Regions from separate parts of the Sediminibacillus sp. JSM 1682029 genome, predicted to be linked through region 2. Evidence: riboswitches for the same ligand, from Rfam matches in the RefSeq annotation. Region 2 holds a riboswitch; the other holds the start of a gene.
The links. A riboswitch is a leader RNA that binds a small molecule or an ion and turns the genes downstream of it on or off. The one in region 2 is predicted to bind cobalamin.

Region 1 (8,761 bases), on a different contig from region 2:
TTTTCCATAACGAAAACAGGGGGAGAGACAATGGAAATAAATCAAATCACTGACAGAGAACAAGCTCCTATGGATTTATTGTTATTGGCAGATCCAAATCAACAGATCGTCGAGAATTACCTGAAAGATGGACATTGTTACGGTGCCTATCAAAGGGGATTCCTGATCGGTGTCTATGTACTGATCAATAAATCATCAGAAATAGCCGAAATTGCCAATATCGCGGTCCATCCAGATCGTCAAAACGAAGGAATCGGCCGCAAACTGATCGAGCATGCCATTAAGGTAGCTGAAAGCAAGGGGTTCGAACATATTGAAATCGGAACCGGGAATTCAAGTCTCGGCCAACTTGCTTTGTATCAAAAGTGTGGTTTTTCCATGCAAGCTATTATCAAGGACTTTTTCACAGACCATTATGAGGATCCAATAGAAGAAAATGGAATCATTTGCAGGGACATGATCCGGCTATCCAAGCAGTTAACCTGAAATAGATTAAATAAGGGGGAGTTACATTGACTATACAATACGCAATCGGTGAACAGGTATTGAGCAGGGAACTGGCAGAGGTGTTTGCGTCCTCCGGGATAAACCGCCCTTATGAGGATCTGGAGCGGATGGGGAAAATGATCGAGCAAGCAGACTTACTGGTTACAGCACGGGATAATGGTAAGCTGATCGGCATTGCCAGAGCTTTGACAGATTTTTGCTATTGCTGTTACTTGTCAGATTTGGCAGTCGATAAGCAGTACCAGCATCAAGGCGTTGGAAGCCATTTGGTTTCCCGGGTGCAGACGGAAATCGGTGAAGGAACAGCTTTGATTCTGCTTTCTGCCCCTTCGGCAATGGAATACTATCCTAAAGCAGGTTTTCAACAAGCCAACAACGCTTTTCTCATACCTAGAAAAAAATAGGGATTTCTTATAAAATCGCAAAAACCGAACGCTGAATCGAAAGTTCAGGATTTCGATTCAACGTTCGGTTTTGTTATGGCCACTAAGCTTCCAGGTCCTCGCTGTGCCCAATTCCCTCGATAAAAAGCAACCACCCCCGGTTTCGGGGGTGCAGCTTTTCAGTCGCTTTTGCCTTTCATTCTAATCATAAAGGATGGAGTTTACTTCGTTTTCGTCGAGGTAGTCTTCGTATTTTTCGTGCGCGGGGTTCACGCCGCTGAATTTCCCATCGATATCGGCTGTCAAAAAGTTTTCGATTTCTTCCGCAGCACTAACAAGCTCGTCAGAATTGAAAAACATATCCTCATAATCCTTTTCTGTGTCGTAAAAGTCGGATGGGCTTTCGGAAGATCCATACTTTGCAACCCGCTGCCAGGAATCCTCTGCATCAAAAATAGTGGATTCTTCTTCCTCTACTTCTGTCTCCATTTCGTTGACACTTGGGTGGAAGACATCTTCTTCTGCCGGCCGGTCGTTGGAAATATCATCTTCGGCGTGTTCCAGGCACCGTGTGGTGGTCGGCATCGCTTCCAGTCGTTCAAACGCAATGTCTTTGCCGCACACTTCACAAACACCATACTGCCCATTTTGTATCGCAGCCAAAGCATGGTTGATATCTTTCATTTCCCGTTCTGCATGATCATTCAAGGCTATATCCTTTTCCCGTTCAAAAAGCTCTGATCCATGGTCGCCAGGATGGTTATCATAATTCGATAGCTCTCCCATTGATTCCTTGATCAATTCATACTGCGTTCCATAGTGGTCTTCAAGATGATCGGCCAGGTGACGCTTGCGTTCTGTTAACATCTTCTCACACTTTTGCACTTGTCGTTGCGTTAGCACATTATCGCCTCCTGCAATGAACGATCATGCAGAACAGTCTTAGTATATCCGAAAACAAACCGCCAACCAGTCAAGATTATGGAAATTCGTCAAGGACTACCGGCAGGGGACTGACCCCCACTGTGGTACCATATTACTTTGGTAAAGTGGTGAGCAGCATGTCGACGTGAGGGATTCCATCGTCTAGATAGACATCGGATATTTCGTTAAAACCAAAGGAAGCATAAAAGTGCCTCAGGTATTCCTGACCCTGGATTTTTATGGTTGTTTCCTGCCACTGATCGGTTATATGGGATATTGCTATTTCTAAGAGCTCTCTGGCATAACCTTGTCCCCGGTACTGCTTATGAACCAGTACCCTGCCGATGGAAGCCTGTTCGTACACCGTTCCTTTCGGAAGCAGACGTGCATAAGCTACAATTTTTTCCCCATCCTTGCAGAATAAATGGTCGGCACTATCATCATGTCCATCCAGCTCATGGTATGGACAACGCTGTTCAACGACAAAAACATCGACCCTTGTTTTAATGATGGTATATAATTCTTTTGCATCCAACTCACCAAATGACTTGCGAATCCAGTCCATCTAAATCCTCCTTGTTTAGCATGCGGCAAGACAGCAAAGTATATGTGTACAGTATAACTTTCTCCAATGCCATCAAATTTGTAAAGTGGGAGGTTTTGGACAATAGCGGAAGCGCCTGTGTACAACGAAAAAAGAAAAATCCCTCACTGATGAACAGCAGGGATTTTCCTCCTATTATAAATCGTCAAAACCATTATCGGTGTAATTTACTTTGGTATACTGTCTCGACTTCTGTTCAAAGAAATCCGACTTGCCCAGATCCACTTCTTCATATGCTTTTATCCAGCGGAGCGGATTTTTGGTTATTTCCGGATACGGTTTTTCATAGCCAAGCTGTTTACAGCGTGTATTGGCATAAAACTTAATATAATTTTCCACGTCCTCCAGCAAAATGCCATCGATTTTGTTGCCGATTATGTGGCGGGCCCATTCCGTCTCCAGATGCACCGCTTGCTTAAAGGTGTCTTGTACAAATGTTTCCAATTCCTTTGTGTCATATTCTGGATGCTCCGTGAGCACTTCTTTGAAAATCCGTACAAACAAATCGACATGCAGCTGTTCATCGCGATTGATGTAATTGATCATCGTAGAGGTGGCGACCATCTTTTGATTCCTTGCCAGATGATAGAAAAAGGCAAAACCGGAATAAAAGAACAGTCCCTCAAGTATTACATCGAAAACAACGGATTTCAGCAGATTATCTACCGTCGGTTCTTCTGCGAATGCCCGATAACCATCGGTGATGAAATCATTGCGCTTTTCCAAAATGGGCTCCGTTCGCCAAAATTCGAACACTTCGTCCTGCTCCTGTTTGGATACAAGGCTGGATAAGACATAGGAATAAGAGTGGTTGTGAATGACTTCCTGCTGAGCGAGAATGATCATGAGAGCATTCAGACTCGAATCCGTTAAATAATCCGCAACCTTCCCGGCATAATCAGTTTGGATACTGTCTAACAAAGCCAATAATCCGATTATTTTCAAAAAAGCGTCCCTTTCCTCGTCAGACAATCCCGGAAATTGCCGCATATCCTGCGACATGTTGATTTCAAAGGGGGTCCAAAAATTCGAAAGCATTTTTTTATATTTCGGATATGCCCAGGCAAATCGGACATCATCCCAATTGAGAATATTGGAGCTTTTCCCGTTGATAATACTAGTAGAATTGTTCGGTGCAGTCTTGTCCATGATATTCCGTTTATTCAGTGATACAACCATTGTTGATCTCCTCTCCTTAGCTGGAACATGATTCACAGTCGATCAATTCCGATGATGTCGACCGTAAATAATAGGTTGTTTTAAGCCCCGATTCCCAGGCATCCAAATGAAGGCTCAGCAATTCTTTGGCCTGGACGGTGTTCGGAACGTATATGTTGAAGGATACACTCTGGTCGATATGCTTCTGTCTGGCTGCGTTCTGTTTGATACTCCAGTGCTGATCGATAAAATAAGCCGATTTATAATACCAGGTGGTATCCGCGTTCAAATCCGGAGCGGTCACAGGAATTTTGTAATCCTTTTTCTCCTCCGCATAAAACTTCTGGAAAATCGGATCAATACTGGCGGTGCTCCCCGCGATAAGAGACGTCGAGGAATTCGGTGCAACTGCCATCAAATAGCTATTGCGGATTCCATGCTCCTGAACCTGTTTCTGTAAGTCGGACCAATCGTAGTCCGAATCCGTATCAGCGGTATAACCCTTATTTTCGAAGTATTTTCCGGTTTGCCAGTCTGAACCTTCAAACGCAGCACAAACACCTTTCTCTTTTGCCAGCTCCATGCTGGACCGGATTGTCAAAAATGCTATTTTTTCATACAGCTCGTCCGCATAGGCCACCGCTTCTTCGCTTTCCCAGCGTATCCCCTTCAGTGCAAGAAGATGATGCCATCCAAATGTTCCAAGCCCGACTGCACGGTACTTTTGATTGGTGAGCTGTGCTTGTAAAACCGGAATCGTATTCAAATCGATTACGTTGTCCAGCATTCTCACCTGGATAGGAACCAATCGTTCCAGAACGCCTTCCGTCACCGCCCTGCCCAAATGGATGGAGGACAAGTTGCAGACAACAAAATCACCGGGTTGTTTATTTACGACGATTTTCCCGTCGACGGTCTGCTGTTCTTCTACCACGGTCGGGCTTTGGTTTTGCGTGATTTCCGTGCAAAGATTGCTCGAATAAATCATGCCGAGGTGGCTGTTCGGATTATGCCTATTGACTTCATCCCGATAAAACATGAAGGGACCCCCGGTTTCGAGCTGGCTTTTCAGAATCCGTTTCATCAAGTCAATCGCAGGGATTTCCTGCTTGCTTAAATGAGGGTGCTGGACACATTCCCAGTATTTTTCCCGGAAGCTTCCATCGCCCTTCGACTCGTCAAAGTAGTCCTCGAGAGAATACCCCATAACCGTCCGCACTTCATGAGGGTCGAACAAGTACCAGTTCTCTCTGGCTTCCACCTGCTCCATGAAAAGGTCGGGGAGACAAACTCCCGTAAATAAATCGTGGGTCCGGAGCCGCTCATCCCCATTATTCAACTTCGCATCCAGAAAAGAAGATATGTCTTTATGCCAAATATCCAGATAAACACAGATGGCCCCTTTGCGCTGACCGAGCTGATCGACACTAACCGCTGTGTTGTTCAACTGTTTCATCCATGGCAAAACACCTGACGAAGCACCGCTGAACCCTTTGATCGCACTGCCCCGGCTGCGGATTTTCCCCAGGTAAACACCGATTCCCCCGCCATTCTTGGACAGGTTGGCGATATCGGTATTACTGTCGAAAATCCCCTGCAAACTGTCATCCACTGTGTCAATAAAGCAGCTGGACAGCTGACCGTAGCTTTTTCCGGCATTGGAAAGCGTCGGAGTCGCCACCGTCATGTACAGATTGCTCAATGCCCAATACGCTTCTTTAATCAAGTCTAGCCGTTTTTCTGCCGGTTCATTTTTCATCAATGTCATACAAATGATCATGAACCGTTCCTGCGGCAGCTCATACACCTTGCCTTGATAATCTTTGGCGATATAACGGTCCGCCAAAGTCCGGAGGCCGATGTACGTGAACATGTTGTCTTTGTCAGGATCGATCGTCTGTTCCAGTTCATTAATCTCCTGTTCACTATATGTATCAAGCAGAAAGCGGTCATAAATGCCGATGTCCGTCAAATGACGGATGACTTGTCCAAATGGACCATATTTCCTGCCAGGATCGTACCCTCTGTTCTCGGCTGCCTCCTGGTATAACTGCTGCACGTATAAAGCCGCTGCTGCATAGGTCCAATCCGGTTCATTTTCGTCCAAGTTGGCCAGCGCCTCCAAAATCAACTGGTGGATCCATTCATCATCCGGCAGCCATGGTTTTTGCTCCAGTACTTTGTCACCATGCTCAAATAAACCTTGAATATCCAAATCCGGAAAGCGTCCGGTCAGAACCATTTTCATTTTGCGCTTCCAGTCATTCTGTTTAACTTCTGTTTCGATCATTCCTTACTCCTCCTTTTATCTAAATGAACACATGGGACCAGTTTCCTTATAGATGTCTGGCCTTAACAAGATGTTGAATTCTCCTAAGAAATTTTGTATCTCTCTTCCTGTAAAAGGTTTTTTGAGCATACAAAAAATCCGTCCATGGGACATGGACGGATTGAAAACGACAGTAAATGTGGCATAAACAGCCACTTCTTCCCTATCGTTTTCACTCCCCAGTCCCCGAAGAAATGAAACGCTACAAGAAAAGGCAGGTCTCCTGACTCGTGCTTCTTCCTACTAGAGACCTTCCCAAACCGACGCCGTGAAGCAAAGCGGTTTAGTGGAACTTCTCGTTCGTCCACACTTACAGTTGCGGGGACAGTTCCGGTTTTTCACCGGATTCCCTTTTAAGACAAGGTGTCACCTGATCTTGCATAGAATCAACATATAGTATTCATTTTAGACAAATAAACAATATATTGTGTTAATTAAGACTTTATCACAATCATTTTTTTCTTGCAATCCAAATAATCCCCCTATTTTTCTTTCACTCGGAACAAAGCCTGACATCACGCGATAAATGCTGGATTAAAAAATTTTTTGTCGAAGTATCGAGTTTTTTCAGGAAGGATTTTTTTCTTTTTTATCGAATTATTAACTAATTATGGACTAAGTAACAGAAAGGAAGGGTGGATATGACCCTGGCAAAAGATACAACAACCATTGGCTTTGTCGGTACAGGTGTCATGGGGAAAAGCATGGCTGCCAACCTGATGGAAGCCGGTTTTACCTTGAACATATATACACGGACCAAAACAAAGGCAGATGAACTCTTGGAGGCTGGAGCCGTTTGGAAAGAAAACGCAGCTGTCCTTGCGGCGGATTCAGATGTGATCATCACCATCGTCGGTTATCCCGCTGATGTCGAAGAAGTGTACTTCGGTGACAGCGGCATTCTTGCTCACGCTAAGCCCGGCAGTTATGTCATCGATATGACTACTTCCAAGCCCAAGCTTGCTGAAAGAATTCATAAAGAAGCAGCGAAAAAAGGAATCGAAGCTGTCGATGCACCCGTGTCGGGTGGCGACATCGGGGCCAAAAACGGTACACTTGCAATCATGGCCGGCGGGTCTGAAGCTGCCTTTCAAGAGCTCAAGCCGATTTTCGACGTGCTTGGCAGCAATGTTGTACATCAGGGGGCAGCCGGCTCTGGTCAGCACACAAAGATGAGTAACCAGATTACAATTGCTTCGAATATGATCGGTGTGTGTGAAGCAATAACGTATGCAGAAAAGGCAGGTCTTGATCCTGAACGCGTGTTAAGTAGCATCTCTACCGGGGCTGCAGGAAGCTGGTCGTTAAGCAATTTGGCCCCCAGGATGATTGCTGGTGACTATGAGCCGGGATTTTATGTCAAACACTTTATTAAAGACATGAAAATCGCCCTGGAGTCTGCTCAAGAAATGGGGCTTCTCACCCCTGGATTGGAGCTGTCCCTGTCGCTGTATCAAAGGTTGGCAGAATCTGGCGGCGAAGATGACGGAACGCACGCATTGATCAGATTGTTCAGAACTTAATAAAAAAGAACCTGGGACAAAAGCATCGTGTTCCAAATAAAAACCGAACAATGACACCATTCCTTCGGTATTTTTGATGAGCAAAAAGCAAAACGTTCTACCTTATGAAAAGTGCAACTCTCCACTCCGGCAAGGTACTTCGCTTTCCGCGGGCACGGCTTCAGCTAACTTGGCAAAGAATACCGCTTTGCCAAGTGGATCTTCAGCTCGCGCTCATCCCGCCGGAGTCTTCATACCTTGCCTCCGTTGGAAGTCTTCTGGTGTGATTTCCGTTTTGCCTATTGCCTTTACATAGAAAGCTGAGCTGTATGGAAGTCGCCTTTTTATGCTTTTGTCCAATCTCTAAAGAATAAAGGACCCCCATGCTGATTTTTCGGCTTCGTCACTGTTTAAATACCTATCAACCAATAGAAGAATACGGTTTATCTTGTCTTGATCATGTGGAGATCAGTGCACAAAAACGTAGCGATTCGAAGCACGCATCAAATAACAGGATAAAAGGAAGTTTATCATCCAAATAAAAACCGAACGAATCGGTTTTTGCTTTGGTGGCCATGCTTTTGTCCGGCCCGCTTTTAATCGTTCTCCTGCTTCTTGCGCTTTTCTATTTCCCTACTGACGATGAAAGCCAGGTCATCATTTCCGAATAACTGCAAAACATTCAGCACGGTGGTGTCGGGAATTGGCTCCGACTCCTGTTTCGGCACCGTCAGCTCCAGCGTCTTTTCCAACTCTTTATTGTTCCCCTGCTCCGGATAGGCTTCCCGGTAGAGCTCTTCAGGCTGCAAATCGTTATTGACACACCATTGAGCAAAGACAAGAATCATCATGTTCTCGTCCTGCCGATATTGCTCGATAATTTTTTCTTCCATCTCTTTTTTATCCATGTCTTTCACCTCATTCCTTTTGAAACAAAAACAGCCACATAAAGCTCAGGGCCTGTTGCAATTCTTCTGTTAAACCGGCTGTCGTCTTTTCGGTGACACCTTTTTTATAAACTCCTTTTCCACTGATGGTGGTCCAGCCGATTTCCTCTTCAACCAGTCTTTTCAATTCCCACGGCATCATCGTGTTACAGATTACCTTGTTTCCGTATAGCCTGGAAAAACTATTGTTCCTCGGTCCTGCGGTCGGTCCCAACAGACCGATACACACGCTTCCCTCCGACTTCAAAACCCGATCCAGCTCCTGCAGGGCATTCAGTGGATGCTCTGTCCATTCCAGTACATTGATGCCCATGACGGCATCGAAGCTTTCGTCTCCAAACGAGAGATGGATGATATCTTCCCTCAGAAAGGTTATGCCCTCCCCTGCCATGTGCTTTGCCTTTTCA
Region 2 (8,761 bases):
AATATTGCGCTTGCTTTTAATGATATAATGGCGTAGGGAGTGAGCATGTTGAGTAAAGTAGAAGAAGCAAAAAAACAAAAACAAAGAAAGAAGAATCTGCGTCTTCTTTTCCGTTCGAGCATCCTGCTAGTTTTGCTGGCTGCGGTGGTATTTGCGTTGGTGTCTAATTTTACAAAGGATAAAACAGTGATTGGCGTGGGGACCGAGGCACCCAATTTTAAATTGGAACGCCTCAACGGAGAAGGCGGAGAAGTATCCCTAGATGATTTGAAAGGCAAAGGGGTCATGCTTAATTTCTGGGCCACTTACTGCGGACCATGTAAGGAAGAAATGCCGTATATGGAAAGCCTTTATCCTGAATACAAAGAAAAAGGTGTAGAAATCTTAGCTGTCAGTATGGATTCGAACGATTTAGTCGTGAACCGATTCGTCGATAAGTATGAGCTTAGCTTTCCGATTGTCCGAGATAATGGAGGACAAGTATTGGAATTATATGATGTCGGCGAGCTTCCTTCCACTTTGTTTATCAACGCAGATGGCGAAGTCGTGGAAAAAGTATCGGGCGAATTGACACTTGATCGGTTGGAGGGGTACTTGAAAAAAATCGAACCTCAATAACAACAGCGGAAAATTGTGAGGGATAGGAATGAAACGAATTACTTGTGAATCTTGCGGTCACGTCAATCCGGAAGGTACTGTGTTGTGTGAAGCTTGCGGAAAGCCGATTGAAAAAAATCAACACATCGATGGCAATAAACCCGGAAAACTATTGAACATGCGGTACGAGGGCAGCGCAAGAAGGTCGCAAACCTACAATAAGTCGGTGATCGATAAGATTTGGAATTTCTTTTCATCGGTGAAGGTAGGTGTGACGCTAATCGTCATAACCTTGATTGCTTCTGCGGTCGGAACGATTTTTCCTCAGGAAATGTACATACCGCCGAACGTGGATCCGGCACAGCATTATGCCGACCAGTATGGAATACTTGGCAAGATTTATTATCAACTTGGTTTGCATAACTTATACAGCTCCTGGTGGTATATGATCTTAATTGCGATGATCGGTACATCCATCATCATTGCCAGCATTGATCGTTATGTTCCACTACGGAGAGCGTTGAAAATGCAGAAGCCGAAGCGGCATAAAGCATTTTTGCAGAAACAGCGATTGTTCAGCGAGTCGGAGAATATATCCGCTGAGGATGTGGAGCATGTAAAAAACCGACTGAAAAAGCAACGGTACAAAATCACGGAACAAGACGGTCATATACTCGCTGAAAAAGGCCGTTTTTCCAGATGGGGACCGTACGTCAACCATATTGGTTTGATTGTATTTTTGTTGGGGGCGCTGATGCGGTTCATTCCGTTCATGTACATAGACGATTATGTTTGGGTACGGGAAGGGGAAACAGCCGTAGTACCAGATACTGACCAACAGTATTATGTGAAAAACAAAGATTTCATCATGGAAACATACGATGAAAACGATGAACGTTACCAGGAAGCCATTCAAAAACAAGGCGGTGCTGTACCTAGTAATTACCAGACAGATGCAGTCATTTATAAAGCTTCTGGAGAAGCTGTAACAGGAGAAGACCCAGAGTTAGAGAAGGTGAAGGAAGGCAGTATCCAAGTGAACAGACCGTTGAAGTTCGACGGATATGCTCTTTATCAATCGAGTTATCAGCTTGATGAGTTTGAATCCATGACATTTAAAATCCATGAAACTGACGATGAATCAGAAGAGGCGCTAGCCAGCTTCACGGTCAATTTGATGGATCCAGAATATGAGTATGAGCTTGATAACGGATTCCGGGTGGTCATTGACCAATACTTCCCTGAATATTACATGGATGATGGAACACCTGCATCCCAATCCAAGTATCCGCGAAATCCGGCCTTTGTTTTCTTCGTTTACCCTCCGGGGGAAGAGACACCTGAAGTAAGTTTTGCGGGGATCGGCAGAAATGTCGATGCATCAGGAGAAAACGACTATAAGGTAGGATTGCAGAATTTCGAAGTCCGAGACGTAACAGGACTGACACTGAAGCGAGATTACACCCTTCCTATCATCGCGCTTGGAGGTCTGATTTTCATGATTGGTGTCATCCAGGGTATGTACTGGCAGCACCGTAGAGTTTGGATCCATCCAAGCGATTCGGGAGTGATGCTTGCTGCCCATACAAACAAAAACTGGTATGGTATCAAGCGGGAAATCGAGAAAGCGATTGATGGAACCGGTGTTAATATGGTAGAGGATCAACAGGAAATCAAGCAATAACCCCGTTTGTTAACAAACGGCGGAAGGAGGAGAACGATGGGAGATTTGACTCAGGTAAGCAGTACGCTTCTATATATTGCGTTCGTATTATATTTAGTGGCGACGTTCGTTTTTGGTGGTACGATTCGCGACAAACGGACAGATAAAGGCAATGGAACGTTAGGGAAAGTCGCCATAACTATCACCATTATCGGTTTTTTGACCCAAGTAGGCTATTTTATCACCAGGTGGATTGCAAGTCAGCACGCACCGGTAAGTAATCTGTTTGAGTTCACGACCTTTTTCGGCATGATGCTCGTTTTTGCTTTTATCATTATCTATTTTATTTACCGATTGAATCTGCTTGGGCTATTCACGTTACCTGTCGCTTTATTGATCATCGCCTATGCAAGCATGTTTCCGCGGGAAATCTCTCCGCTTATTCCTTCGCTGAAGAGTCATTGGTTGTACATACATGTAACAACAGCGGCAACCGGGGAAGCGATTTTGGCGGTGAGCTTTGCAGCGGGACTGATTTATTTAATAAGGCAAGTCGACCAAACCCAGCGCAGTAATCGGACGACCTGGCTGGAAGTAGTCATGTATGCGGTCTTTTCCACATTGGGTTTTGTGATCATTTCTTCCTTGTTCAGTGCATTTGACTACAGTGCAGAGTTCCAATTTCCGGTCGAGGGAGAAGAGATGACTGTGGAATATCAGCTGCCTGCCATCACGGGCCCGAATGACGGAGAGTTGCTGTCAGAAGGGGTAATGCAGCCATGGTTCGAAGCACCTGGTTGGATGCATGGCGAAAATGCTGCAAGGAAATTTAATACATTGATCTGGTCGGTCCTGACTGGAGCAGTTTTATATTTATTGGCCAGATTGATTTTAAGAAAACGGATTGCGGCCGCTATTCAACCATTATTGAAACGGGCAAATCCGGACTTGGTGGATGAAATTTCTTATCGAGCAGTGGCAATCGGTTTTCCGGTATTTACACTGGGGGCTTTGATTTTTGCCATGATCTGGGCTCAACAGGCGTGGGATCGCTTCTGGGGCTGGGATCCCAAAGAGGTTTGGGCCTTGATCACATGGTTTTTCTATGCAGCTTTTCTGCATTTGCGCTTATCCCGCGGCTGGCATGGTGAAAAATCTGCTTGGCTGGCAGTAGGAGGGTTCGCGATTATCATGTTTAATCTGGTTGCTGTCAACTTGATTATCGCCGGACTTCACTCCTATGCATAATCGCGGTATGATAAAAGCTAGAATATAAATGAGGGGCGGATTGCATGGCCAGTAATGAAAAAATTTTAGTAGTAGAAGATGAAGAGAGAATTCGTCGGCTTATCCGGATGTATCTGGAAAGAGAAGATTACCTGGTGGAAGAAGCGGAAGATGGCGAATTCGGTCTGCAGCTGGCACTCGAAAATGACTATGACTTGATTTTGCTGGACATCATGCTTCCGGGAAAAGACGGAATCGAGGTTTGCAAAGATATAAGAGAGCAGAAGGATACCCCGATCATCATGCTCACTGCAAAAGGTGAGGAAGCAAACCGGGTCCAGGGTTTTGAAGTTGGGACAGATGATTATATTGTAAAACCATTCAGTCCTCGTGAGGTCGTATTACGGGTGAAGGCTTTATTGCGACGGTCTGCTTCCAAGACTTTTTCAGCCGAAGAGCATACGACCAGAGATTTGATCGAATTTCCTCATTTGCTCATCGACAACGATGCACACCGCGTCAAAGCGGATGGGAAAGAGGTAAGCTTAACCCCGAAAGAATATGAGCTGCTGTATTTTCTGGCCAGATCGCCAGACAAAGTTTTTGATCGGGAGCAGCTATTGAAAGAAGTTTGGAAGTACGAATTCTTTGGTGATTTACGCACTGTCGATACTCATGTGAAGCGGCTGCGGGAAAAATTAAACAAAATTTCAGCAGAGGCCGCGAAAATGATCGTTACCGTTTGGGGTGTCGGTTACAAGTTCGAGGTCGAGGGCGACTGATGTTCTGGCGAAGCGTGGTTTTCAAGCTATGGTTTACTATCCTTTTGCTTGTCTCCTTTGTTCTATTGATCCTGACTATCTTGTTACTGGAGTTTTTCCAGAACTATAACGCAGATCAAGCGGAGCAAAACTTGATGCAAACAGCAACGAAAGTCTCTGTCATGGTAGAACAATATGATGACAGGGGCTTGATTTATGAAACAACGGAACGCGTGAAAGACCCTTCGAGCAAAATTGCACTCGTTTTTGGTGAAGATGATTTTTGGCTTTCCGAAAATAATGAAGGCAGTCTGCCGGACATTTCCTATGACTGGCTTATGTCCGAAAAGGATTTATCGTCGGTTATCGATGATAATGAAGAGGTAAAGAAACAAGTGATTTTGCCGGGTACCGAAAATAAAGTGATCATAGTCGGCACGAAGCTGCCAAACCAAAAAGGCGCTGTTTTTGTCTATCAATCACTCAATGTATTGAAAGAGACATCCAGGCATACTACCCGGATTATTTGGCTTGCTGCAGGGGTTGCACTGATTCTTACAACCATTTTTGCTTTCTTTCTTTCTTCCCGGATCACCTCTCCTTTGATTAAAATGCGCGAAGGTGCTTTTGAGTTGGCTAAAGGGGAATTCAATACGAAAGTTCCTATCCTGACTCATGATGAAATTGGAGAACTTGCCATGGCATTCAACAGGATGGGGAGACAGCTCAAATTTCATATCAATGCTTTGAGGCAGGAAAAAGAACAAATATCGAGTATATTAAGCTCTATGGCGGATGGCGTCTTGACGCTCAACCGGAAAGGAAACATCATGGTTTCCAATCCCCCCGCCGAAAAGTTTCTCAAAGACTGGCATTATGAAAATGATTCTTCTGAAGAGGAAGTGAACTTGCCAACGGAATTAATGGATACGTTGGATACCGTTGTTGCTACTGAGAAGGAAGTCATGAAGGAAATCTCGATCCAGGGAAGAAACTGGGCGATGATCATGACGCCTTTATACGATCAGGCCTATGTCAGAGGAGCAGTAGCAGTTTTTCGTGACGTGACGGATGAGAGACGTCTGGACAAATTAAGGAAAGATTTTATTGCCAATGTGTCCCACGAACTGCGAACACCGATTTCCCTTTTACAAGGTTACAGTGAAGCAATTGTTGACAATATAGCGGAAAGCAAGGAAGAAAAAAATGAACTCGCAGGGATCATTCATGAAGAATCGCTGCGAATCGGCAGACTTGTAAATGAATTGCTTGATTTGGCGAGAATGGAATCCGGCCATATCCAATTGGAATTGGAGAGAGTGGATATGGCCCCGTTTTTAGGCCGGATCATCAAAAAGTTCAGCGGCATGGCACAAGAAAAAGCAGTTTCGTTATCACTTGAAAATAATCTTCACGTTAAACAGCTTACGTTCGATCCGGACAAAATTGAACAAGTTTTTACGAACCTAATCGACAATGCGATCAAGCATTCTTTTTCGGGTGGAAAAGTCAGAATTATTCTAGTTGAAGATGAAAAAGAAGTGGTCTGCTCAATCAAGGATGAGGGTGCTGGTATTCCAGCCGATGATTTGCCCTTTGTATTTGAACGGTTTTATAAAGCAGACAAATCCAGGAAGAGGGAGAACAGCAAGACGGGGACCGGTTTAGGCCTTGCGATTGCAAAAAACATCATGCAGGCGCACCAAGGCTCGTTGACAGTCCAAAGCAAAGTGGAAGAAGGAACGACCTTCACCTTCCGGCTTCCGAAAAACATCGAATAATCGTTGAACTTGAGGAATAATCTTGTTCCTTATGTAACATTGCAGCTTCCTAATTATAGGTAACTGTGATAGAATTATTGCTGGAAATTAAATAGAATACTGCGGTGCTTTCCAGGCGGGTTTTCCCGTCTGGCGGGCTGAAAAGGGAATCTGGTGAAACACCAGAGCTGTCCTCGCAACTGTAAGTGCGTACGAAATGGATGAACCACTGTGAGTTTTTATCATGGGAAGGTTCCAAAGTAGGAAGATGCACGAGCCAGTAGACCTGCCGCCGTTGCCTGTTTCAAACCTTCGGGGATTGAGTGTTTGAGGCTGCCGGTGAGTGGTTTGCCATCCATGTAAGCTGGTTTGTCTCTTTAGCTTATCTTCTCAGAAGATAAGCTTTTATTAGTATACATAACTAGCACTTGCCTGTCCCTGAAAATTATCATTGGGAGGTTGGAGTAAATGAAGAAGTTTTTATTTTCGTTATTCAGTTTGTTGTTTGCCGCTGGTATCGTGACCGGCTGTGCTGATCAGGAGCAGGATACGTCAAACAATGATACGGCGAAAACGGAACAATCCGGCGATTCTGAAAGCCAAGAGACGGTGATGGTCACCATTTCAGAGGATGAAGGAGACAACGTCATCGCTGAAAAAGAAGTGGAAATCGAAGAAGGAGCCATTTTGCTTGATGTGATGAAAGAAAACTTCGAAGTAGAGGAAGCGGATGGCTTTATAACTTCGATTGAGGGTGTGAGCCAAAACGAAGAGAAAGGGAAATACTGGATGTACACCGTCAATGGAGAAATGGCTGAAGTCGGGGCTAACGAGTACGAATTAAGCCCGGAAGATGAAGTCACGTTCGATTTGCACGCCATGGAATGATCTGAGTGAATACGTATAAGCTTACTTTGATTGCAGTTCTCGCAGCACTTGCAGTCGTGGGAAGGTACACCTTTCAGTTTCTTCCCAATGTGCAGCCGGTTACTGTTCTGATTATTATTTGCGGATTCTTTTTAGGACCTGTATCCGGGATTTTGCTTGCTGGACTGACAACTTATCTTTCCAATTTGTTTCTCGGTATGGGGCTTTGGACTGTTTGGCAGATAGTTGGCTGGGCATTAATCGGATTGATGAGCGGACTGATCGGGAAGTACTGGAGAGCCGTCCCCCTGCCGGTGATGGTTGTTTTTGCCGTCATTTGTGGTTACCTTTACGGATTGATTGTTTCCCTGGCAACCTTCTCAGTGGCGGGAAACTTTCTTTCTTATTACCTTTTAGGTTTACCGTTCGATACGTATCATGCAGTAGGAAACGGGATATTTATGGCAATTCTGTTCCCGGTGTTCTCCAGGGTTTTCAGACGATATCTACGTAATTCAGAATATGGAAAAATACCAGCTAGTAAATAGCTGGTATTTTTTTGGGCTTACCTCTAAAAGAAAGCAATGAATAACGTTATAATAGAAGCGATTGACAAAAAAGTTCATTCATTGTAACCTTTTTGCTTCGCACTCCGACAATATAGTGAACGGGGGATCTGGCATGAAAGCCGTTTTTCAGGATTTGTATAAAAAATATCACCAGGATTTATACCAATTTTTAATATATATGACAAAGGATAAAGAACAGGCAGAAGACCTCGTTCAGGAAGTGTATATTAAAGTATTGAAATCTTATCACACTTTCAAGGGTGAAAGCAGCGAAAAAACATGGCTTTTTTCCATAGCCAGGCACGTGGCAATCGACTACTTCCGAAAACAGTCGAATAAACGGAAGCGGATTCTGGATTTTTTTGACTGGGGGGAGCGGGGAGAGCAATTGGAAGACCAATCGATACTTCCTGAAGAAATTGCCGAGCAAAATGAAGAAGTGAGACAAATTTACCACTGTCTCGATAAATGCAGTTTGGATCAAAAAAGTGTCATTATTTTACGATATATACAGTCATTTTCTTTAAAGGAAACAGCAGAAACGCTTGGTTGGAGTATCAGCAAAGTGAAGACGACGCAACATCGGGCCATCAAGGCGTTGAGGCAGCTTCTGCAGCAGGAATATGGAGAGGAGGGAAATATCCAGTGAAAAGAGGATGGAATAATCAACGTGTAGAAGAAAACTTAAGAAAATTGCCTGCTATCAATGATAAGCGGCCGGAAGATCAATTGTATCAAAAGGTTGTGGAAGGCTTACAAGAAGAAACAGACAGAAAAAACAAAAGATCCTGGAAGTCATGGTTGATTCCCTCCTTAGCTACCTTGGCTGTCCTTGTATTGATTGCTGTAATAAGCCAAAGCGCCTTGCGTATGGATCATTTTTCTTCTCAGGAAGACAGTGCCGATACGTACTCTGATGAATCGTCTGTTAACAATGATCAATCGAAAGTGATGGAAGAGAAATCGCAATCCGGTTCCAGTCTTCCTGCTGATCAATCCGAGTCTGCAGATGAGGAAGCGAAGTTGACTATAGCAGAAGAACCAGTCAGCAAAGCCGTTTATACCGGTAATGAAAAGTCCACTGTATTAGATGTCTCCGTACCTATTGAAGGAACCGGCTATTTAGTTCCGCTGGCTTACCAAACGGAAAATACTAGCGAAAGTATCGAAAGCACATTAAATCGCTTGGATGATTTGCTTGACTCTGAAGTTGCCGGACTACCGGCGAACCTTTTGCAGGGCGTTACCTTTGAGGTTGACAAAAGCAACGGGACGGCGATTGTCCATTTTCCTGCTGAATATGCGTTTGAAGACAAA

Region 1: another riboswitch for cobalamin. It lies ahead of ABVF09_RS17300 (ribonucleoside-diphosphate reductase subunit alpha); the one in region 2 lies ahead of ABVF09_RS03900 (DUF4430 domain-containing protein).

The regions. Positions count from the first base shown of each region.
Region 1 is NZ_JBEWYY010000013.1:16,247-25,007, forward strand. It holds gene ABVF09_RS17275 (GNAT family N-acetyltransferase) at 31-486, shown strand; gene ABVF09_RS17280 (GNAT family N-acetyltransferase) at 513-911, shown strand; gene ABVF09_RS17285 (TraR/DksA C4-type zinc finger protein) at 1,092-1,793, opposite strand; gene ABVF09_RS17290 (GNAT family N-acetyltransferase) at 1,927-2,379, opposite strand; gene ABVF09_RS17295 (ribonucleotide-diphosphate reductase subunit beta) at 2,554-3,597, opposite strand; gene ABVF09_RS17300 (ribonucleoside-diphosphate reductase subunit alpha) at 3,614-5,866, opposite strand; cobalamin riboswitch at 6,102-6,294, opposite strand; gene ABVF09_RS17305 (NAD(P)-dependent oxidoreductase) at 6,547-7,428, shown strand; gene ABVF09_RS17310 (hypothetical protein) at 8,004-8,315, opposite strand; gene ABVF09_RS17315 (class I SAM-dependent methyltransferase) at 8,326-8,761, opposite strand, start outside.
Region 2 is NZ_JBEWYY010000002.1:10,169-18,929, reverse strand. It holds gene resA (thiol-disulfide oxidoreductase ResA) at 46-618, shown strand; gene resB (cytochrome c biogenesis protein ResB) at 647-2,281, shown strand; gene ccsB (c-type cytochrome biogenesis protein CcsB) at 2,318-3,508, shown strand; gene ABVF09_RS03910 (response regulator transcription factor) at 3,553-4,269, shown strand; gene ABVF09_RS03905 (ATP-binding protein) at 4,269-6,029, shown strand; cobalamin riboswitch at 6,115-6,316, shown strand; gene ABVF09_RS03900 (DUF4430 domain-containing protein) at 6,477-6,896, shown strand; gene ABVF09_RS03895 (ECF transporter S component) at 6,902-7,423, shown strand; gene sigX (RNA polymerase sigma factor SigX) at 7,557-8,093, shown strand; gene ABVF09_RS03885 (hypothetical protein) at 8,090-8,761, shown strand, end outside.